Regions from separate parts of the Paenibacillus sp. IHB B 3084 genome, predicted to be linked through region 1. Evidence: a T-box and tRNA genes for the amino acid it is inferred to sense, from the RefSeq annotation. Region 1 holds a T-box; the other regions hold tRNA genes.
The links. The T-box of region 1 lies ahead of leuS (leucine--tRNA ligase). A T-box ahead of a tRNA ligase gene usually reads a tRNA of that ligase, here a tRNA-Leu.

Region 1 (8,025 bases):
AAGGAAGGGCTGGTTACACAAAAGGAAAACTGGACCTACCTGGTGGAGAAAATGCCTGAACCGAAGGACGGGAATGGGGAATAAAAATGGCTTCTTACCGGAAGTTTGCCTATGTGTATGATGAGCTGATGCAGGACATGCCGTACCCGGACTGGCTGCGTTTTGCTCGGCAGGCCTGGGATCAGCATGGTATGCCGCATACGGTGGCAGAGCTAGGCTGTGGGACGGGCTCCATTACGATTCCACTGGTCAACTCGGGCTTCGAGGTGGCTGGCATCGACTTGTCTTCAGATATGCTGGCAGTAGCCCGTCGCAAAATGGAAACGACTACGCAAGGACAGCGTTTGTTCCGTGAGGGCAGCATCCGCTGGATAGAGCAGGATATGCGGGAATGGAATTTACCGGAGCCTGTGGATTCTGTCATTTCTTTTTGCGATTGTCTGAATTATTTGCTGGAGGAAGAGGACATTGCTGCTACTTTTCGCAGAACGTATGCCGGTCTTAAGCCTGGCGGAACCTTTCTGTTCGATGTACATCATCCCCAGACGTTTGTGCGTTATGATGAAGAGCAGCCCTTTGTACTGGATGAGCGCTCCATTTCATATATTTGGACTTGTGCGTTGGATGCTCCACGCTGTGAAATTGAGCATCATCTCAGCATTTTTGCGAGAGCAGAAAATGAAGGGCGCGATGTATACCAGCGGTTCGAGGAAATTCATGTGCAACGTGCCTATGACCCGGACTGGATGAAAACGGAATTGTCCAAAGCCGGTTTTCGCGATGTGAAAGTATATGCGGACTTTGAATGGGTAGAAGCAGTAGATGACGCGGCCAGATTATTTTATGTTGCTGTAAAATAGTGTAGCTTCATCAAGCGAATATGGGAAAAAGAAAGACGCTTTTCATGATGACATGAAGGGCGTCTTTCTGCATAAGAGCTTCGAAATTATATGTTTACTTTATAGTCCAGTTGAAGTTCATCACCCGGTACACCGCGAATGCCCCAATTCTGTTTCGGTGTCTCAAATATAGTGATTTCAAGATCCTGCGGGGCAATGCCTAAATCGTTAATACTTTGGAATAGTAGCTGGATGAGGTGCTTTTTAGCCTCTGTTGTTCTGCCTTCAAACACACTAATTTCAATAATGGTGTATGCCTCCGAGCGATCGTGGGCAAATATGAAGTCTTCCTGATTCATAGGGAAAAAACGATGGAACCTTTTGTCGGGGGGATATTGGAACGCATCCACCACAGCGGAATGAATCACATCTGAAAGTTGCTCCTTGATCGGATTCAGGGCTTCTTTTATTCCGTAAATTTTAATTTGTGCCATATCTCAGCTCACCTTTCTCATCTCAACTCATCTCAATCTGGTTCGGAGTTATTATAAAACATTTTGCTCCGTGTGTCATGGAGCAAACAAATGAAGCTGGTGTTTAGCACCAAATGTAGTCCTTATTTGACTTTTTTCGCGGTTTTCAATATAATAGTGCCATTATTAACGGTTAAACAATCGCTGATGAGGAATAGTAGTTTTGTCTGGACATGTAGAGAGCCGGCGGATGGTGCAAGCCGGTTGACAGTGCAAAGTGAACTCGCCTCGGAGATATGCGCCCAACGCAGGAATGCCCTATACAGGTGCTTGTACCCTGTTATTAACCCGCATCGGATCACCTCCGTTATCAGGTGCAAAGGGAGTAGAAGGCGAAGAACGCTTTCTGCTAACTAGGGTGGTACCACGGGAATATAACCTCTCGTCCCTAGCGCTGACACGCTACGGGATGCAGAGGTTTTTTGTTGCATACCGTTTGAGGAGGAAATGACAATGACAGACACACAGCCGAAGCACGGCTATCAACCGCAAAGTATTGAACCAAAATGGCAGAAATATTGGGATGAGAACAAAACGTTCCGTACCGGGGAAGAGCCGGGCAAACCGAAGTTTTATGCTTTGGATATGTTCCCGTACCCGTCTGGAGCTGGTCTGCATGTAGGCCACCCGGAAGGATATACGGCAACGGATATTGTTTCACGGTATAAAAGAATGCGCGGCTACAACGTACTGCATCCGATGGGTTGGGACGCCTTCGGTCTGCCTGCCGAGCAGCATGCGCTGGATACGGGAGAGCATCCACGTGAAATTACGGTGAAAAATGTTAATAACTTCCGCCGTCAAATCAAATCGCTTGGCTTTTCATACGACTGGGATCGTGAAATCAGCACAACAGACCCCGATTATTACAAATGGACACAGTGGATTTTCATCCAGCTGTATAAGCGCGGTCTTGCTTATGTAGCTGAAGTGCCTGTAAACTGGTGTCCTGCATTGGGAACGGTGTTGGCGAATGAAGAAGTAATTGACGGCAAGAGTGAGCGTGGCGGTCATCCGGTTATCCGCAAACCCATGCGTCAATGGATGCTGAAAATAACGGAATATGCGGATCGTCTGCTGGACGATTTGGAGGAGCTGGATTGGTCCGAAAGCATTAAGGATATGCAGCGGAACTGGATCGGCAAGTCTACCGGGGCAGAGGTTCATTTTCCAATTGAAGGCCATGACAAGCAACTGACGGTATTTACAACCCGCCCGGATACGCTGTTCGGCGCAAGCTACTGTGTGCTGGCTCCTGAGCAGGAATTGGTGGATGTTATCACTACACCTGAGCAAAAGGATGCCGTCAATCAATACCGTGAACAAGCTGCCCGTAAAAGCGATCTGGAGCGCACGGATTTGGCAAAGGATAAAACGGGTGTCTTCACAGGCGCTTACGCGGTGAATCCGGTGAACGGTGAAAAGCTGCCGATCTGGATCGCCGACTATGTGCTGGCTGGCTACGGAACAGGCGCGATTATGGCTGTGCCTGGTCACGATACACGTGACTGGGAATTTGCGAAGCAATTCGGGCTGAATATCATTGAGGTTGTCCAAGGTGGGGACGTGGCTAAAGAGCCATACACCGAGGATGGTCCGCACGTCAATTCAGGTCCGCTGAATGGACTTACGAATGAGGAAGCAATTCCGAAGATGATTGAATGGCTGGAAGCCGAGGGTAAAGGGCAAGGCAAAGTAACGTACCGCTTGCGCGACTGGCTGTTCAGCCGTCAACGCTATTGGGGCGAGCCGATTCCGGTGATTCATCTGGAAGATGGAACGATCAAAACAGTTCCTGAGGATCAACTGCCGCTCGTGCTGCCGGAAATGGATAACATCAAGCCTTCAGGCACAGGAGAGTCTCCTTTGGCGAATGCGACGGACTGGGTAGAAACTATTGATCCCGAGACCGGCTTGAAAGCACGCCGTGAGACGAACACCATGCCGCAATGGGCAGGAAGCTGCTGGTATTACCTGCGCTATATTGATCCGCACAATGATAAAGAGCCTGTATCCAAGGAGAAGCAGCGCGAATGGCTGCCTGTGGATCTATACATCGGCGGTGCGGAACATGCGGTTCTTCACTTGCTGTATGCCCGTTTCTGGCACAAGGTGCTGTATGATATCGGTGTTGTAGAAACGAAAGAGCCTTTCTACAAGCTGGTCAACCAGGGTATGATTCTGGGCAACAATAATGAAAAAATGAGTAAATCACGCGGTAATGTCATCAACCCTGACGATATTGTGAATACGTTTGGCGCCGATACGCTGCGCATTTATGAGATGTTTATGGGGCCGCTGGAAGCGACCAAGCCATGGAGCGAAAACGGGGTTGAGGGAGCGCATCGTTTTCTGTCCCGCGTATGGCGCCTGTTCGTTTCCGAGGATGGCAGCCTGAACGATAAAATTACAAATGAAGGCGGCAGTGATGAGTTCAATCGGACTTGGCATAAAACGCTGAAAAAAGTAACCGAGGATCTGGACGCGCTGCGTTTCAATACGGCGATCAGCCAACTGATGATTTTTACCAATGATGCATACAAAGCAGACCGTCTGCCGCGTGCAGCAATGGAAAACTTCGTGCAAATGCTGTCGCCGCTTGCACCGCATCTGACTGAGGAACTGTGGCAGTTGCTGGGACACAGCGAAAGCATTACCTACGCGGCTTGGCCTGCTTATGATGAAGCATGGACGGTGGATGCAGAAGTGGAAATTGTGGTGCAGGTGAACGGTAAAATCGTGCAGCGTGCGACGATTGCCAAAGACCTTGACGCCAAAGCGATGGAGGCATTCGCGCTGTCGCTGGACAACGTTCAGCAGGCGCTGGCTGGTAAAACGGTCCGCAAGGTGATTGCTGTTCCAGGCAAACTGGTCAATATTGTTGCGGGTTAATCTGCTTTAAGCCGAAGGAGGCGTCTATCTTTTGCATGTCCTCCTCATACTTGTTGTGTGTGGCCCGTATCAGCTCGGGGAAGACGCTGCGCAGGCTAATGTCCAGCAGTGCGAGGGCTTCAGCGGTGATACCTCCGGGAACTGCTACCCTCGCCTGCAACTCGGCTGGTGTCATTCCGCCCTCCGTTAGTAGCTTTCCTGTGCCGATAATCATTTCACCGGCGAGGGCGCATAGCTCCGTACGGTCTATACCCGTAGCCTGAACCGCAGCATGAATCCACTGGTCCATAAAAAAGGCCAGGAAAGCAGGGCCACAGCTGGAAAAATCCGACGTAATACGCGTATGGGATTCTTTAACCCGAATCGGCCTGCTAATGTGGGACATAAGCTCTTCCAGAAGGGAGCGATCCTCCTCTGTAATCCGGCTGCCATGGATGCATAGTGAGGCTCCGCTGCCTACCTGGTGGGTAATGCTGGGAATAATTTTGGACACTTTGGCTTTCAGTGAATGCTCTAAGATGCGTATCTGTACCGGACTTGTAATAGAAACGACGATTTGCTCTTCTGTAATGACGTTGCGTATTTCATCCGTTACGGCTTTTGATTCCAGCGGCTTCACGCAGATAAACAGGATATCGCTATCCGCTGCCGTCTCACGGTTACTTTGGGCAGCATGTAATCCTGGATAACGACGGGCCAGCTCGGCTACCTTGGAATACGTTCGATTGCTTGCTGATATTTGCTGTGGCTTAAGTGCGTTGGAATGAATAAAAGATTCAATCAGCAGACTTCCCATGCTGCCAGTCCCGATAAATCCAACTTTCATCGTTCAACGTCCTCCTTTCATACTTTGCGGTAAAGACGCTGTCATTCTTCTTAGTGTATGCACCCGGTCTTGGCCGACATGACGAATTTTATGTCTTAGCATATTAGATCGTGCCCAAGGACGTACCTCTTTGGAAAATGGCTCACAGCGAACCGCATGGAGGTTGTTTACATCCTCCGGTTAATGGGATAGACAGGCTTGCTCTGTTCGATTGTGACGCTGTATTGAGTGGCTCACTTTCCCTAAATCTATGTGTAGAAGGGGACGAAATGGAAATGAACCGCGTATGGACTGGAACGGCAATAGTGCTTTCCCTAATCGGCAGTGGGCTTATTCTGTTTGCTGGTGGACAGCGTCCGGAGCCGGAAGAAGAGTGGCAGTTGCTTAATCGTAAGGTAGAGCAGGCTTTAATAGTAGAGCCGGATCAAAATGAGTTGCAGAGCAATAGCGGCCAGACTCAAGGAAAGCGTGTTGTAACGGAAGCCTTAGGCAAAGCTGAACGCAGTTTGGATGGCGAAGGAGCTGGCAATGTGAAGCGTGGTGCTGTACAGGGTTCTGCTAGTGCATCGGTCGACGGGAACGAAAGCTCCAGTACTGTAAAGCAGTCTGAGGCGACGGATTCTGATTTCGTTACTTCCGCTACTGGCGTTGACAACTCGAATACCACGACGAACAGGACGAATGCAGTGAGCGATCCCGTTGCTTCATCCGCTTCCGGTGAAAAAAAGGTGAACATCAACACGGCGACTGCTGCCGAGTTAATGGAACTGCCGGGGGTTGGAGCTAAAAAGGCCGAAGCGATTCTGAACTATCGTAATCAGCACGGGCCGTTCAAGCGTGTGAACGATTTGGATCATGTGAAGGGAATCGGCGCTAAAATGTTGGCGAAAATGAAGCCTTACGTCAGCTTATAATTACATAAGTAGACGATGTGCAGGCTATCAGGATGGCTTTAGCGGATATATTTACGTTGTAACTTGTGTTTACAGGAGAGATGGATATGAGTGCAGATGTACGCAAGGACTGGGACACCTATTTTATGGATATCGCTTATATGGTATCTACCCGTTCGCGCTGCTCGCGGCGTCATGTTGGAGCCGTACTTGTACAAGGCAAAAAGCTTTTGGGTACAGCCTATAATGGTGCACCATCCGGGGTACCTGATTGCTCTGAGGCAGGTTGTATGATTTCGGAGGAATACGAGGTCGTGCATCGCGAGGGGCTGGAGGAAATGGTTAAAAAGCAGCGCTGCATCCGCACGATTCATGCGGAGCAGAACTTGCTACTGTTCACGGACCGGATTGATCGTGAGGGCTCCTCGGTATATGTGACCGACCAGCCGTGCTGGACGTGTGCCAACATGCTGGCGAACAGCGGTATTGTGGAGATTGTATACCACCGTCCTTACCCAAAGGATGCCGACAAGGTTCGTGCCATGATGGAGCAAAAAGGAATTGCCTTCCGTATGTTGGAGAACTATCATCCACCAAAAGAAACGCTGATGGATGTTATGAATTAAGACATGATAAATTAAAAAGTACACGAGGAAGAACCTCTGACGAAATGCTATTTAGTCAGGGGTTCTTTTTTGTTTTGCGGTTTGAGCACAGAACCCTATTTTTCTACCGGGAGGTGGTTATATTCAAGCCAAACTGGTTTTAAGCAGACCTATCTTAACCCTTACGGTATGTTGGATTACGGGAAGTGCAGGAGCATGCTTGTATTCCGGACGTATGCTGCTGTTGCTCTGGACGGGTGTCACGCTGATTTTACCTCTTGTAGCTCTATTGATGAAAATTCCAGTCCGGCATGTGGTATTGCTGTGGCTTGCCTTGAGCGGAGGTGGATTTCATTGGGCTTGGTATGATACGCATAATGTGAGCCATATTCCCGAGGCCCTTCATGTATCGGCTTCCAAGCTGGAAGACGTGCCTGTTCAAGCATCCGGATTTATTGCTTCCGAGGTACAGGTAGACGGTGATCGGGCACAATTTGAGATGAGGATTACTGCAATAAGCAAAACGAGAGGCAATTCCAATCCGAACAAGAAGCCTACATCTGCGAGTAGTACCCGTACTGGTTCTAAATTACCGCCAAATGACACTTTTCAGGGCGGGGTTGGAAAGAGCGAAGCTATTTCTGAACAGGTTATAGTGCACATCAAGCTGGCTGCCAAACAGGAACAGCAACTTGCGGCAGAATGGCAGCGTGGAGATGCAATTCAACTGTACGGCAGCTTAAAGGCTCCTGCAACAGCGGGGAATTTTGGCGGCTTTGATTACAATGAATACCTGCATACACAGGAGATTCACTGGCTTTTCAAAGGGAATGGAGCCGCTTCGCTACAGAAGCAGCAAGCTTCCCAGTGGAACCGTTACACCTTGTTCAGGTGGAATGATCAGCTTAGGGAGCAATTGGGGCAACGGATGGACTTAGCTTTTGGTTCTCTTTATCACGCAGGATATATGAAAGGACTGGTACTAGGAGTTACGGATGAGCTGGACCCGGCAACGTATAACGAATTTACGCAGCTTGGATTAACGCATATTTTAGCGATATCCGGTATGCATGTGGCGGTATATGCAGCTACGCTACTGTATTTACTCAAGCTATTGCGAGTGAGTCGGGAGACGTCTCTTACGGTCGTGATGATGCTTATTCCGGCTTATGTACTGCTGACAGGTGCTTCTCCCTCTGTTGTGAGGGCTGGAATTATGGCTATGATCGGCCTGTTTGCAGCCAGACGGGGAATGCTCAAGGACGGACTTAGCATTTTGAGTGTGTCCGCGTTATTGATGCTGCTTTGGAATCCGTATTACCTGCTTAGTGTCAGTTTTCAGCTTTCTTTTCTGGTAACAGCCGGGCTGCTCATTTACATGCCGCTGATGAAGCCGTTTTTCGCCAAATGGCCTCTTCTGATCGGCGGCGAAATTGC
Region 2 (8,025 bases), 1.5 Mb from region 1:
CGGCGGAACAGCCTGAAATGTCTGCTTACTGCCGCCCACAATCAACGGCGCGCCTGCCGATGTAAATCCATCCACAGAAGCGGCCGTCGGCACCGACAGGAACGGGCGATTCATTTTATAGCATGCGAAGCGAACCAGATCATGAATAGTGCCAGAGCCTACGGCCAGTACAGCCTGACTCTCATCTGTCACGCCCAACAACACTTTCACGATATAACTCTCATCTGCAATCACATCCCCCACAGCATTGGGAGGCAACCGAACCACATCGACCACCAAACCCGCGTCACGTATGAGTTGTGCCACCTTTTCCCCTGCCGCCGCAGAAGTATGTTCATCCTCTACCAGCGTCACATGACGGTAATTCCGTTGCTTCAGATAGGGGACGACAGCTTTAAGCGCCCCATCGCGCACCTCAATAAACAATTCGACCTTTCGGTAAGGATGATCGGCGTTGTTTGCCTGTGCCTCTTCGTTCCACTGCTTGATCTGCTCATTCATATTCATTTCATCTACCTCCTGAAAAGGAATAATTTGCACAAAAATGATCCATAATGATAACAAGATTGCCTTTGAAAACGATTTCTATTTAATTGTACGCACAAGTTCCTGTCCAAGTCCAGATAAAAAGTACAAGTTGCTTTTCAAATCCTGATTCCGAAAGGAAAAATACTTATGAAATTCAGAACAGACATCGCTTGCGCACTCGGTTTACTGGCAGGCACAACCTTTGGCAGTGGTATTGCTTTTTTATTCGGCTGGCAAGCCTATCAGGCTTTGACCTCCGTATCTGTCTTCGGCGTTGCCGGGATCATGATTACCATCGCTGTTTTTCGTCTGCTTCATTACAAATCGGTATCTACGTCAGATCCCCAATAGTTTCAACTGCTGAAACAAGAACACTATATAAGCGGAACTTAAAAGTTACCTTAGTGTCACTTCGCAGACGGATGGTGCTTCGCTTATACAGCACCATTCCGCCTACTTCGTTTTCCATGTACCTTTTTTTAGTTCAGCTTATATACATTTGCCAAACATATAAAAAAACGGGCACCACAAGCCATTTATTTCGCTTGTAAGTGCCCGTTTTTATTATGTTTGCTGTACAATTCGCGATTAGCCACGATGCTACTGAATATCTGGATTTACGTCCAAATCATAATCAATTTCATCAAACCCGAATCCAAATAATTGAAGGAAGTCCAGACGATATTGTTCGAGGTCGCCCCGTTCAGACACGTTTTCTGTAGTAATCCCGGACCAAGCCTCTTGGACAGCCTGCTGGACATCCGCCCTCATTTCCCAATTGTCCAGACGAATGCGTCCTTCCTCATCGGTTTCCACTGTGGCTTCACTATATAACTTCCCGAACAGACGCTGCGCTTGCTCGATACAGCCCTCATGCAAACCCTTTTCTTTCATAACCTTAAACAGCAAAGAAATATACAGAGGTACAACTGGAATAGCCGAGCTGGACTGTGTAACCAAAGCTTTATTTACAGAAACGTAAGCTTTACCATGATAACGCTCCAGTTGCTTCGTTAAGGTATGGGCTGTGGCTTCCAAATCATTTTTGGCTTGGCCAATGGTTCCTTTACGGTAAATAGCCTCCGTGATCTCTGGGCCAATATATGAGTAAGCCAGTGTGGTTACCCCTTCAGCCAGCAGATCCGCTTCTTCCAGCGCTTTTAGCCACAAGGACCAATCTTCGCCCCCCATTACCGTTACCGTATTTTCGATTTCCTCCTCCGTTGCCGGTTCCAGCGTAATCTCTGATACGACACCTGTATTGGTATTCACCGTTTTATTAGAAAAAGGCTGCCCGATGGGCTTGAGAACGGAGTTGAAGGTTTCACCCGTATCGGGATGCGTCCGTCGTGGTGAGGCGACACTATACACAATCAGATCTACCTTGCCCAGCTTTTCCTTAACCAGTTTCAACGTCTCCTGCTTGATTTCATGGGAAAAAGCGTCTCCATTAATGCTTTCTGCTATGTAGCCAGCCGCTCTGGCCGCTCTTTCAAAGGCTACAGTGTTATACCAGCCTGCTGAAGCCGTGCGCCCCTCTGAAGCGGGACGTTCATAGGATACACCTATGGTATCCGCCCCCATACCGAAGCTCGCAGCAATACGGGAAGCAAGCCCATATCCAGTAGATGCTCCGATTACAAGTACCTTTTTAGCTCCTTGTATTGACGTGCTGTCTTTAATGTAGTCGATCTGACGATTCACATGAGCCGCACATCCTCCCGGGTGTGCAGTAGTACAGATAAAGCCACGGATTTTCGGTTTAATAATCATTGCAAGGGTCCCCCTACTTAGACATTGATTTAATATAGATGGAATGGTCCAGTCATAACTATATAGTAAACTAGCTTGCGGCTCAACACAAAGCATAGTACTTGAAGGTAACTGAGGAATATGCTGCTACAACAGATATCCCGAAACTGCCAACTCTACGAAAAAAAGAAAACCGCCGTAAACATCACAGTCTACAACGCTCTTTTAATCAACTATTCATTTTGAATCATTTTCTAACAGCATCACATCTTCTCCTTGCTGTTGTCTTATTTTGATATTAGCTCTACCCCAAGAACACATTAAGTCAATAATTTCATTTGCTGTAATTCCATATTCCGTTATATAATACTCCACTTTTGGAGGCATTTGATTATACACATGCCTGCCTATGATACCATCCTTTTCAAGTTCACGAAGTTGCTGTATAAGAACCTTTTGAGAAATGCCTGGAATACTACGCTGTAATTCACTTGTCCTTTTTCTACCAGACATTAATAAACATATGATTAATGATTTCCATTTACCTCCGATGATCTCAAGTGTTGCTTCTATGCCTAAATTATATTGTTTCATAGTACCACCTCTTCAACGCTAAAAATAACAAAGTTTATCTAATTATTTTTATAATCGCATATCTTCACTCTAAGTCCAATGCACACTTTCAAGTAACTATATTACTTTATTGTGTGTATTTACTTTTTTTGAAGCGTACAGAATAATAATATAAGTATCTACAAAAAGCAAAATATGTTACGCAAGAAAGGTGATTTATTATGAAAACTCTTGTTATTTTAGCTCATCCGAATATTGAAGATTCTAGAGTAAATAAAAGATGGAAACAAGAATTACTTCAATATACCCATGAAATTACAATTCACGAGATTTATAAAGAGTATCCAAACTGGAGCATTGATGTCTTGAAAGAGCAAAAGTTACTTGAAGCATACAACAATGTAATATTTCAATTCCCTTTATATTGGTATAGTTACCCGCCTTTATTAAAAAAATGGATGGATGATGTCTTTACTCATGGATGGGCTTATGGTTCAAAAGGTAATAAGCTAAAAGGAAAGAAGCTAGGGATAGCAGTGTCCATTGGCGATAAAAAAGAAAATTATTTACCTACTGGTTCCGTTACGTTTACTGTAGATGAAGTTATAACACCTTTTAAAGCCAGCGCAGTACATGTTGGTGCAATATCATTACCCTATTTTGCTGTCTTTGGAGCCTCATTTCAAGCGAGCGATGAAGAAATTGATCAGAGTGCAAAAGACTATATTAAATATATATTCCAGTAAATAGAATGATTATTTATTTCTGATAACATGGCCATAAATGCCGTTCACCAGGAGATGAGCAACACACGGAGCTTCTTGACCATATGAAAACAGGCTCTTGGTGGCATCCAGCCAATCCAAGAACCTGTAATTGTTAGGGTAAGATGCGGTCGAGAGGACTCGAACCTCCACGGGGGGTTAGCCCACACGGACCTGAACCGTGCGCGTCTGCCAATTCCGCCACGACCGCATATTATGTATTCATACAATGTTTTTCAATCATCGTAATTAAGATTATATCTCCCATGAACCATAAAATCAAGTTATTTTTATATAATATTCTCTATAAATTTTTCCTGAAAACATACGAAAATAACTGGATGTCAAACACCATATATGGTAAGATGAACGCATCAGGAAAGGAGGTGCGTCAACATTAGTAATCAGATGTTGAACGTATCCCTTACCCGGTCCGCCATTCTCTAATTCTCAGAGATGACGGAGGCGCGGGATACGGATCAAAGCTTTAAATAAGCGCCACGGGTAAAAAGGCCGTCTACGGACGGTCTTTTTTATGTTAAACATCATACTATCGTAACCCAATTACATACTGGGAAAAGAGGTCACTCTATGTCTATTCGACCAGGGAAAGTGAAAGAGTTTAAAGAATTAACCTCTATATGGCTGGAAGCTTCCGTTGAGGCCCATCATTTTATTGATCCACAATATTGGACATCACAGGTTGGACAAATGGAGGACAAATACCTTCCTCTAGCTCAAAACTACGTTATTATACAGGACGATCACACTATTGGTGGCTTCGTTTCCATGATAGATGGATATTTGACGGCCTTATTTATACGAGTAGGTTCCCAACGAAAAGGCTATGGCAAGTTACTACTAGAATGGGTTAAGAAGCAACATGATCAGATCCGATTGAAAGTGTACCAGTCCAACACGAAGGCATTTAACTTTTATACCAAAAATAGCTTTATCATTCAAGAGGAATCCGTTGATCCAGAAACGCGTGAAAAGGAATTTGTAATGGTTTGGACAAGACACAGCCATCATTAAGTTACGCTGTCTCAATGAAACAAGGCTCTGCTCCCGTATGAATACGGCAAAAACAGAGCCTTTTACATTTTTATATACACTAATTAAATATGTTCTCTCATTTCAGCCCGTAAACCTCGGTATATAAAATTTGTCTAAATGGAGCAAAATCCTGCTCTGTCAGCGCACACGGATAACTCATAATTTGAAGCCTCAGATCGGACTGCCCTTCCCTCAAAGGAGGCTGTACATACTCAAAATCGTTGAGATGGAATCCCAAGCGTTCGTAAAAACCAATTCTTCTCTGAGTCCATTCATCCTCAGGTGGCTCAACCTCCAGCACTACCGGTTTATCGGACTGTGTAATAAATCTGCTCATGAGCTTTTTACCTAACCCGCCACCACGTATAGCCTGATCTACCGCAATATGCTCTACAAACCGAAAATGTGTAAATTCCCAGCCCGCCAGAAAAGCGATCGTATGCCCTTGCTCATTCTTTTCAGTGATTAAGTGATAGCTAGGATGAGTAAGCAGTGCCTTTTGCGACGCAAAGATTCTACATTCCGTTTCAGGAAAAGAGGCTTCCATAATCGCATACACTTGTGAAAATTCAAGTTCATTCATTTTATATTCCCTGCTCCTTTAATTCTAACTTCCCTTTCCAGTTCAATTCAATCTGACCAAATCGTTGAAATCAATTTTCATACCTTGTGTAATTCCGTAAGCGTCAGCAAAATATGCTCCAATAGCTCCGGGATATCCTCCATCTGATCTTCATTAATTTGTCTGGAAAATTGAAGTTCAATCTTATTTTGGTATGTAGCTGCCTTCTCCCCGTGAACAAAGCTGAGCGTTTGGACCGGCCTAAGATCCGGCTTCCAAATCTGCATCAATATATCTTCAATCTGGCTGCATTGTGTTTCAACCTTACTAACCTCCATATAGAATCTGAGCAGCAGCACACATCCGGGGGTATGATCCTCAATCTCCAAAATTTCCGCAGCCAAGTTGTTTAAATCTGCCTTTAAGCGAATTTCTGCTGTCACACCGGGTCGTTTCGTCAGCCTGAACTGTATAGCGAATTCACGCGACATCACGGACATTTCCAATCGGTCGATCCGTTGCGTGATTTCAATACGTGAATCCAGATTATCCAGATCATATACTGCATTTTCCATAGCTACTTTTAAATTATCAAAAACCGTCGGGTCGAACATATTCATTTCACCTCTGCCTGTCATTCCATATGATTCATCCATTTAACATTTCAATAGGTTTCCAATCCAATGAGTATATCATAAATGTTGGCAGCCAAGAAACTTACCTGTTTTCCAGAAAAAAAGCTACTTCAACAATAAGCTCTCTACCCATACTTAAAATTATTTATTCCGATTATGTATTCTGTTTTGAGCTGTTAGTACATACTTCATGTCCTTTTCTACAGAACTTCCTTAGATTCTACTCCTGAGAGATGAAAGAAATACACCTTTGTAACAAAATATTCTATTTTATTCATTTTATTGATATATATTCCTTTTTATTGTTCCAATTTACTGGTAAATAGTATACAATAAAATCGACTTAATTACTAATATATTCATATAAATGAATATAAGTCCCAAAAAGAGAGGAAGTCTATTCATGAGAAAAACGTTGTTAGCTTCATTAGGTCTTACACTAATGCTGAGTACTACTGCCAGTGTCGCTTTAGCCGAAGAAGCAAATCCTGTACCAAACAAGCAACTAAATACTGCCTCTACCCTTACTGGAAATGAACAGGAACCAAATGACAGTTTTGAAGAAGCTAACTACCAGCTAATAGGAGATTCTGTTATTGGAACCTTAGGAGAAAGCATAAACGGAACCTGGGAAGGCTACGATGTTTTTAAATTCAAGTCTTTTGAAGCAGGTACAGTTGAATTTGTAATTGAGGGTGATAAGTATTCCGATGGGTGGTTGGAACTAACTCTTTACGATAGCACTGGAAAAAGAATTAAACGTTCAAGAGACGGTCAATACTTTTTAACAAAAGCGCTTGATGGCGATCAGGAATACTACCTAGCTGTTGATTCACCGGGCCTTCAACTAGGAGGACATGTATTCTGGTATAAACTTTCTTCTAGAATTGTAGATTAAATAAAAACCGACTGATCAACCTTACTTCATGCCTACTGTCGTACTAGTATAAACATACAAAAGGCAAGTATAAAAATCAAAAAAATCTCTAACTACGCCAAAAAGCCTCGCCCCCATCTCAAGGGGCGAGGCTTTTGTAGTTCAGTCATTCCAATCGATACACTCAGTTATTTCACACTATCCATATCTTACGACAAACGCGAGCTAAAGTCCTCGTAGGAGAACTGGCGGATCACCTTAATGCCTTCTTCGTCATTGTAGCTGGCGATGGCTGGCAGGTTGACTCCGTTGAACATGTGGTTTTTGACCATCGTGTAATGGGCCATGTCGCAGAATACAAGCTTGTCTCCCGGCTTCAATGGCTCTTTAAAGGAGTAGTCTCCAATTACATCTCCGGCCAGGCAGGTAAGGCCACCGAGTCTGTAGGTGTGCGCATACTCACCAGGCTTACCTGCATCAATGATATTCGGGCGATATGGCATAGCCAGCACATCGGGCATATGACACTCAGCCGAAGTATCCAGAATCGCAATATCCATTCCGTTTTTCATCGTATCCAGGACTGTAGCAACCAGATAACCGGTATTCAAAGCGATAGCTTCGCCCGGCTCCAGGTAAACCTGTACACCATATTTATCCTGAAAATATTGGATGCAGCGTACCAGCGTGTCCAGATCATAGTCTTCTCTGGTAATATGGTGACCGCCGCCAAAATTAAGCCATTTCATGTTCTTAATGTATGGCCCGAATTTCTCATCCACGACTTTAATGGTGCGCTCCAGCGTGTCGGAATTCTGTTCACACATCGTATGAAAATGAATACCGTCCACGCCATCCAGATCCTCAGGTCTAAAGTTAGCCAAGGTCACACCCATTCTGGAGTTGTTGTAGCAAGGATCATACAGCGGAGTTTCGATTTCCGAATATTCCGGATTGACCCGAATTCCAATTTCTATCTTTTTGGAAGTCACGCCTTGCACCTTACTTTTGAACCGTTTCAATTGATCGAAGGAGTTGAAAACGACGTGGTCAACATACTCCAGTAGCTCGTCAAATTCACTGTCAACATAAGCTGGTGCGTATACGTGGACCTCCTTGTCCATTTTTTCGCGACCCAGTCTCGCCTCGAACAACGAACTGGAGGTTACGCCTTTTAAATATTTGCCAACCAGAGGAAAGGTCGAAAACATCGAAAATCCCTTAAGAGCAAGCAAAATGTTGCAGCCTGTTCGCTCTTGAACAGAATTTAAAACCTCA
Region 3 (8,025 bases), 2.0 Mb from region 1:
TGGAGATTCGTATTGGTCATAAAGCTGATCACTGTATTAAAAGCAAGTGACGCTTCCATATTGCCATTTCCAGCCGGATTAACGGGAAGCAGTCCCTGCAAGCGCAGCAGCACATAGCTGATCGCCACAAGCACGACATTCGTAGCAATGAAGCTCATAACGTACGTGGTCCAACGCATGCTCTCCAGCTTTTTCAATCCTATAACCTTATAAATCAGCTTCTCCGTTCCGCCAAACACCCGATCTGTCCGATTCGGTTCATTTGAGAATACATGATATATATAGGTGCCCACTGGTTTCACCAAAAGCAGCAATATCACAATCACAATTCCAATTTGCAGCAGCTCCATCATCTATTCCCTCCTTCAAAATGCTCCTGCGTTTGGAACAACAGACGGGTTCATAGCACCAGGCGAGTGCACACGTTTGCGAAAACCCGCTGCCTCTGATGTCTCATCCACGATCTGCTGTCCCCCGCCCGCTTGATCCTGTTCACCTGATTAGAACTTTTCAGGATTCAGGAGTGCGTAGATTAAATACACAAACACAATCGCCGTAAGCGTAAGCACAACCATCATCCTTTTCGCCCTCCTTTGGAGGTCTGCGCATCACACCAGCGTACAAACAGCAGTATCACTCCATAACTCACAGCCATCACGAGCAGCATGTATATATCCATCATGTTCATACCCTCCCGTATCGGTCCTCAGATCGTCATTCTTACATCCTCGTAAAATCACCATACAATGAATTCGAAAATATTAATTTATATTATCCATACCGTAAGCGACTATCCGTTCAACAGGAAACCCACCTCTCCATTCAAAGTGTAGATCACATGGTCTGCTCCCAAACCTCGATAAATCCCTTGAGGATTACAGCCTTGTGTAATGACATAGACCGAATCTGATGTCAGCGGCCGGCATATTTGCAGAAAACGGCACGTCAGATTCAAGCTGTTCTCAAACAAATACACGCAGCCAATTTCTTTTTTGGGAAAATTCCATTTTCCTGCTTGCATCGTATTGATGCGCACAATATGCTCCACACCCATTTTTTTGAGCTGTCGTTCCTCCTGAGCGCTATTCGTCAGAACCGCAAACGCCAGTTTTTTGTACATAAGCAATTTCACAAAATTTCTGCCCGATTCATTCGGTGCAGTGACAATGATTAGCCGACCTTCCATCAGTAGCTCCTCTCCCGGTATAAAAAGACAACAAAAAGAAGCCGAAGGAAAAAGGCTTCCTCCGGCTTCTTACGTAACCATGATAAAATAAACCATGGTTGCACACGGCGGTTTGTTGCCTCTCCCTGTACGCTTACGAGGTTAGCTGTCGGATTCGGACGTGAGAGTCGCCCTATTTCTGGCACTTGGCCGGAAAATTCACCCCATGAGACACACGGCCCTCTAAAAGCCGCATAGATCTCGTTTGGTTCCCCCGCTTTTGCAACTGCAAAATTCAGCGCTATAGACAATTCGTTGCTGCTTCATTCACTTAATTTGAAATTACGTCTTGAATCATACACCCGCGCAAGGAACACTGTAAAGCTCACCTGCAGGGTTATAAATCGGTCTTTGGAGCAAAGAAGATGAATAACAGCGCTTACAACTGTAATATACTTCTCCCAGCTCCTTCAAGCTCGGTTTTTCATCCCTTTTCGAAAATGACGGGCATGTCAATATTGGCGTATGGAGAGCTTTTTTGTCCCTTTTTTGTAAAAGAGAAAGAAAAACTGCTGTATGCACCTGATAAACGCCGATTGAGCCTGTTTTTACGATGAGAAACACCGCAATTCGCCCCATTTGCAGTGCCATTTGCCGTTTTGAACAAAATACGATTTTACAGTTTCAGACAGTGCAATACATCTATTATAGACTTGCAACCCCTCGTTAAATTGCTTACAATTTAATTGTAAAATAGTAAATTAGGAGAGATACCATGACCGTTTATGAATATGATGCACAAACCCTGCAAGGGAAAGTGATTCCGTTGTCCACATACGAAGGAAAAGTTCTGCTTATCGTGAATACAGCCAGCAAATGCGGGCTAACCCCTCAATACAAGGCGCTACAAGAGCTATATGACCAGTACCATGAGCAGGGGCTTGAAATCCTGGGGTTCCCCAGCAACCAGTTTGCCAAGCAAGAGCCGGGTTCCAGCGAGGACATTTCGGAGTTTTGCCAGATTAACTATGGAGTTACGTTCCCGATGTTTGCCAAAACAGATGTCAATGGCGATCAGGCACACCCTTTATTCCGCTACCTCACCCGGACAGCTCCGGGCGTACTAGGCTCCAAAGCGATCAAATGGAATTTTACTAAATTTTTAATTACACGCGAAGGTAACGTATTTAAGCGCTACGCCCCACAGACAACTCCGGATAAACTGGCGGGGGATATCGAGAAGCTCTTGTAGCAAAGCTTACAAGCCACTTCATCACTGTTCACAAGCAGCCGAACCAGGCGGCTGCTCCTGTGGCTAGGAAAAAAGGGATATAACAAAAAAGCATCCCTTCACGTCAAAAACGTGTCAGGATGCTTTTTTAACTGTGTCTTGCATGTAATGCGGTCGAGAGGACTCGAACCTCCACGGGCGTACGCCCACTACCCCCTCAAGATAGCGTGTCTGCCATTCCACCACGACCGCAAATTCTAATGTTTTGAGGCAACAGATTTATTATACTCCCTTGTATTCTATTTGTAAACATAAATACAATAATTATTTTTAAAGTCATATAATATAACATATAAAAGCTATAAAATATTTAATTTGACATACAAGCATCTTGAGTGTAAATATATATTACATAATATCACTAAAATTTTTCTTAATCTGATTTTTAAAGTCACTTAATATAACATAAAAAACTATACTCTAAGGAGGCGAACCGCTTTGCAAAAAGGCAATCGTTTGCTGAACTACGCATTGCTGTTGGACCCTTCCCTGCCTGTCGGTGGCTTCACTCGTTCCTACGGGCTAAAGGAGCTGTTTCGAAATGGTCGTTTAACCTGTCTGCAAGACCTGGAACACTATGCACGCACCGATCTGCATCCTCAATTCACATCCCTCGATGGCATGGCTATCAAAAGCCTTTATATCGCTGTTCAGCAAAATGATGGTTGGCGTATCGCTCTTATTGATAAAATGCTGCACACCCAGCGTTCTTCCCTACAGCACATGAAAGAGTCACGCCTATCCGGCCAACGCCTGCTCAAGCTCGCTAAGGCTTTGTACCCTTGGCTTGAATTCGACCAGCTCGAAGCTATACTTAACCAATACAATGCGATTGGCACACTCGCAACCGTTCATACCTGGATTAACGTTTCTCTTGGAAATGATGTAGAGCAAACCATTCACGGCTACCTTGCCGCGGCAGTGTCCTTCTGTGTCGAAGATGCTTCCAAACTACTCCATCCTCCTTATGAGGAAAAAAATCCTGTTATTCAACGAATGACCAACGAGCTTCTAGACGCATGGAAACAATTCAACACCCCTGAGACTGAGCCAACCGCATTTCAGCGTCGCCTTCTGCAAAGACACTGGTCCAACTCCTACATTACGCAGCCACCCTATATGAGCAGCAACCACTAGCGCGGGTAAGATTCGACTAATTCCTTCGTCTGTCCCCATTATACGCCTCCAGCATCCCCCTGATGCCTGTTTTCACCCTTCCAGCACAACACCAAAAGCACTTCCACCACTTTTTTCAGTGGCAGAGTGCTTTTTTTATCCAGATTACAACTGACATTTCTCACATTTACAGGCTCCGGATGGATTATTCAAACCATTTATCACTTAAATAAGTAATAAATTTATCTCAATTACGTATTTTAGATTGTAAAAACACGTATAAACGTGTATCATAGTTTTAGATGGTTAATTCTAACATGTTTACTGATGATTATTATAACACACCAATTATTCCGCAAGAATCCGTAAGGGGCGATTTCACTTGAACAACAAAATGCCTGTCACCTCCTTAGGGTGGGCCATCAAACAAAGGCTTGTCGAACTTCGACTGGATCAGAAAACATTTTGTGAAACGCATAACATCCCGCCTTCACGCTTGTCCAATCTGATTCACGGCACCCGCAAAGCACAAAGGTACAGAAAACAAGTTGCTGCAATCCTCAACATCGACGATAACGATTATAAGGAGGCATCACCACTCTGAAACCAACGATGTGAGCGTCCCCCAAGCATGCGGCATGCTATAACATCGGCAACCCAAATAAACTCGTCAATCGAACCCGTCGGTCCGTTTTACGGGTTTTCAACCTGAGTGATCTTTAGCGAGAAGATCATTCAGGCTGTGTTTTGTCATTCTCACCTTTTTGCTTACGATATTTCGCAAATTCCACATATTCTAATATGAAATCCTGTTCTTCTGTATCCAGATCCTCTGCCTGGCAATTCAATGGCCCCATCACTCCAAAAAAATAAGCAGCCTTCTGCTCCTGAAGTACGCCTTCACCCGGCTTGACGCCTTTCATTAACCAATCCAGCGATACATTAAAAAAGTCCGAAATCTGGATTAAATGCATCGTTCCCGGTGTTGTTTTGCCTCTTCTCCAGTCTCCAAGATTCCCCGAGCTGATTTTGAGCTTTTCACAAAACGCCTTCTTTGTCATTCCCCGATCCTTAATCAAGGATTCAATCCGCTGATAAATCGTTTGGTCTCCCAAAATTATCCCCTCCGACACCCTAACTTTTCTTGAACTATTCCCAAAATTTCAACCTTCATTGCAACCATACTTATTCGGTAATCATCACTTTAATATTCTGCACCCGTTTATTCTGCCGTTGAATCTTCCTGTTTTTTCTCTTTACGGAAGCGAGTAAATTCAATATACTCAAGTATAAATTCCTTTTCTGTTTCGCTAAGCTGTTCCCCCTGGCAATTCAGTTGCCTATCTGCATCAAAAAAATAAGGGTCTGTCGATTCCTTCAGCACCTCACTCTGAACATTCCGCCCCAACATGATCCAGTCCAGACTGGCATCAAAAAACGAAGCGATTTCAATGAGCTTATTCGTGCCCGGTGTCGTCTTGCCTCTCTTCCAATCACCAAAATTTCCTGTACTGATACCCAACTGCTCGCAGAATGCCTTTTTTGTCATTCCCCGCTCCTTGATAAGCTCCTCAATTCGTTGGTAAATAGATTGCATAGAAGTTCCTTCCTCCCTAGCAGGCTCTCAAATAACGATATCATGTTTCCTGTTTTCATTTCAAAGATCACGTATGTTAAAATTGCCGAATTATGTATGTTGGTTTTCATTATACCACAATATGCAACAAAAACCGCCTGTTTTCCGAAGAAAACGGCGGCCTTCCGTCAGTTCGCCTACATCAATTACGGAGCAACGTTGTCGATTTTAAGGAAAATCTGCTTTAATTCGTTCAAAGTTTCACTCAGGTGCAATAAATCCTCTTCCGACAGAAGCACCAGTCTTTCTTGAATTTTACCGGAAAAGGTATTGAATACCTGCTCACAAAAAGCATCGCCCTCTTGTGTAATCGCCACATTCACGACTCTGCGATCCGAGTCACACGACTGGCGATCGGCCAACCCATGCTCCACCAGCTTGTCCAAAAGAGGTGTCATGTTCGGACGCGAGACATTAAGCTGTTTGGATAGATCAGATACCGTAGACAAGCGCACCTCCCGCAGAAGCATTAATACCTGAAAGTTATTAGGCGACAAATGTAAAGGAATATCAAGCGTGCCGAAGGTAAAAAATTTCTTCTTCACAATCGGAAACAAACCCAAAATATTTTCTGATATATCTCCCAACAGTTGAGTGTCCATATTTTTCACCGTCACTTCATCAGTTTATACTTATCATTCTATAACATTATGGCGTTATATTATACTATGGAATCATTATTTTATAATTATGACTACTTTATTGTATCATTACACAAACAAAAAAAGCCTCTACCGTGAGAGACCTTTCCGTTCATTCCATTGATGCGGTCGAGAGGACTCGAACCTCCACGAGCGTACGCTCACTACCCCCTCAAGATAGCGTGTCTGCCATTCCACCACGACCGCATAATAAAATATAAATGGTGAGCCATGAAGGACTCGAACCTTCGACACCCTGATTAAAAGTCAGGTGCTCTACCAACTGAGCTAATGGCTCATGCTGTTCATCCAAGATGTCCGCCATCAGACTTCAGGAATTTCCCTTAAGCATGTAACATGTAGTCCATAAAGACAACAATGACCCGTAGGGGAATCGAACCCCTGTTACCTCCGTGAAAGGGAGGTGTCTTAACCGCTTGACCAACGGGCCGTATTTTTATACACCAACTTGGCGACAAGAAAGAGTATATCAAATAGAAGAATGAATGACAATACTTATTTTGAAAAATTTAAAATAAGTTGTTTACCGAGAATTAAAACGCATTTTCACTTACGAAAATTTGCTTTATTCACGTTATTAGAAGCATAAAAAGAGATTATATTGCAAAATAACTTAACTTTACTTATAATCACTTACAGAATACCGAAATCATTTTGAACAGAGGAGCTTTTTATGTATCAAGAAGAGCGGATGCTAAAAATTGTTGATTACCTACAGCTTCACAAGCGTATTTCGGTGGATGATATTTGCGAATTTTTTAATGTATCACGAGATACGGCCCGCAGGGATCTGGTAAAGCTAGAGGAACACCAGAAAATTATTCGAACCCGTGGCGGTGCCCTTCTACCCACACTGGATCACGAATTAACCAGAAACTATAAAGAGAGACTACTCACTGTATCCGAGGAAAAGCAAGTCATTGGACAAATAGCTGCCAGTATGGTTCGAGACGGAGATCGCATCATTCTCGATTCCTCCACCACTGTACAGGCATGTGCAGAAAGGCTCCATGTAAAGGAGTGCTCGGTCATTACCAATTCGATTAATCAGGCTGATGTTCTTTCCGAAAAGGACGGCGTTTCGATTCATCTACTCGGCGGACGCTTGCAAAAGGAGCACCGTTTTGTCTACGGGTCTTCCGCCATCGCTACCCTGTCCCGCTATTTTGTAGACAAAGCTTTTGTTGGGATCGGGGGCATTTCTGTCCATGGATTGAGCATTAATCATGAAGAGGATGGTATGCTCAAGCACCAAATGATGAAACAGGCCGATCAGGTGATCATTCTTGCGGATCACTCCAAATTTGGTAAAAACCTTCCTTACCGCTTTGCCGATTTATACGAGGTGGATATCGTTATCACCGACTGTTTGCCGGACCCGGCCATGCTGGATGTTTTTCGCCGTCATGATGTTGAAATTATTGTTCCGTAATGTGGAAGAAGTATGAGACATATAGAAGAAGACAGGAGATGGAGAAATGAAACTGTTTGCGATTGATTTGGATGGAACACTGCTAAACGAGGAAGCAAAAATAAGCAAGGTGAACGCAGACGCGATCCGTAAGGCACAGCAGCAAGGCGTTCAGGTGACCATTGCCACGGGCAGAGCCGCTTATGATGCCTGGATCAAGCTGGAGGAAGCAGAACTCGTGACTCCCGTCATCGGAGCAAATGGTGCGACCGTACACGATGCACATCGTCGCCAGCTAACCTCTACACCGATGGACCGGAGTGAGACGTTTGAAGTGCTGAGCTGGTTACGCGAAAACGATTTTTATTATGAGGTCATGACAGACCGTGCTATTTATTCTCCACAAAACGGACATCAGCTACTGGCTGTTGAAATGGATCGCCTGTTAAGCGCCAATCCGGATATTTCGCTGGATGCTTTGTTACATGCAGCCGAGAAACAATATGAACAGACCGGGCATACCCGTATCCCCTCGTATGAAGACATTCCGCTGGATGTAGAGATTTATAACGTGCTGTGCTTCTCCTTTGATCAAGCCAAATTGAACCGGGGGCGCGAGCGTTATCGGGAATTCCCCGGCCTGAATATGGTCATTTCCTCGGACCGTAACTTTGAAGTGGAGCATAGGGATGCCTCCAAAGGAAACGCACTGCGTTATCTTGCAGATCATCTGGGTATTTCCAT

Region 2: it has a tRNA-Leu gene. The T-box ahead of leuS (leucine--tRNA ligase) is inferred to sense a tRNA for this amino acid. The anticodon was not compared.
Region 3: it has a tRNA-Leu gene. The T-box ahead of leuS (leucine--tRNA ligase) is inferred to sense a tRNA for this amino acid. The anticodon was not compared.

What each region holds. Positions count from the first base shown of each region.
Region 1 covers NZ_CP013203.1:4,607,638-4,615,662, forward strand. Annotated here, with positions in the region: gene ASL14_RS21625 (CvfB family protein) at 1-84, shown strand, start outside; gene ASL14_RS21630 (class I SAM-dependent DNA methyltransferase) at 87-860, shown strand; gene ASL14_RS21635 (tautomerase family protein) at 947-1,333, opposite strand; T-box leader at 1,508-1,765, shown strand; gene leuS (leucine--tRNA ligase) at 1,826-4,264, shown strand; gene comER (late competence protein ComER) at 4,245-5,090, opposite strand; gene ASL14_RS21650 (ComEA family DNA-binding protein) at 5,366-6,004, shown strand; gene ASL14_RS21655 (deoxycytidylate deaminase) at 6,091-6,609, shown strand; gene ASL14_RS21660 (ComEC/Rec2 family competence protein) at 6,830-8,025, shown strand, end outside.
Region 2 covers NZ_CP013203.1:587,279-595,303, forward strand. Annotated here, with positions in the region: gene ASL14_RS02735 (sn-glycerol-1-phosphate dehydrogenase) at 1-507, opposite strand, end outside; gene ASL14_RS02740 (hypothetical protein) at 676-879, shown strand; gene fabV (enoyl-ACP reductase FabV) at 1,129-2,301, opposite strand; gene ASL14_RS02750 (winged helix-turn-helix transcriptional regulator) at 2,518-2,874, opposite strand; gene ASL14_RS02755 (NAD(P)H-dependent oxidoreductase) at 3,075-3,599, shown strand; tRNA gene ASL14_RS02760 (tRNA-Leu) at 3,744-3,828, opposite strand; gene ASL14_RS02765 (GNAT family N-acetyltransferase) at 4,209-4,652, shown strand; gene ASL14_RS02770 (GNAT family N-acetyltransferase) at 4,750-5,256, opposite strand; gene ASL14_RS02775 (hypothetical protein) at 5,334-5,849, opposite strand; gene ASL14_RS02780 (hypothetical protein) at 6,274-6,768, shown strand; gene nspC (carboxynorspermidine decarboxylase) at 6,957-8,025, opposite strand, start outside.
Region 3 covers NZ_CP013203.1:1,103,220-1,111,244, forward strand. Annotated here, with positions in the region: gene kdpA (potassium-transporting ATPase subunit KdpA) at 1-350, opposite strand, end outside; gene kdpF (K(+)-transporting ATPase subunit F) at 501-578, opposite strand; gene ASL14_RS05155 (hypothetical protein) at 791-1,186, opposite strand; cyclic di-AMP (ydaO/yuaA leader) riboswitch at 1,301-1,476, opposite strand; gene ASL14_RS05160 (glutathione peroxidase) at 1,941-2,417, shown strand; tRNA gene ASL14_RS05165 (tRNA-Leu) at 2,566-2,648, opposite strand; gene ASL14_RS05170 (urease accessory protein UreF) at 2,913-3,593, shown strand; gene ASL14_RS29050 (hypothetical protein) at 3,632-3,757, opposite strand; gene ASL14_RS05175 (XRE family transcriptional regulator) at 3,955-4,176, shown strand; gene ASL14_RS05180 (helix-turn-helix domain-containing protein) at 4,304-4,687, opposite strand; gene ASL14_RS05185 (helix-turn-helix domain-containing protein) at 4,795-5,169, opposite strand; gene ASL14_RS05190 (MarR family winged helix-turn-helix transcriptional regulator) at 5,355-5,810, opposite strand; tRNA gene ASL14_RS05195 (tRNA-Leu) at 5,974-6,056, opposite strand; tRNA gene ASL14_RS05200 (tRNA-Lys) at 6,072-6,147, opposite strand; tRNA gene ASL14_RS05205 (tRNA-Glu) at 6,229-6,300, opposite strand; gene ASL14_RS05210 (DeoR/GlpR family DNA-binding transcription regulator) at 6,544-7,302, shown strand; gene ASL14_RS05215 (Cof-type HAD-IIB family hydrolase) at 7,349-8,025, shown strand, end outside.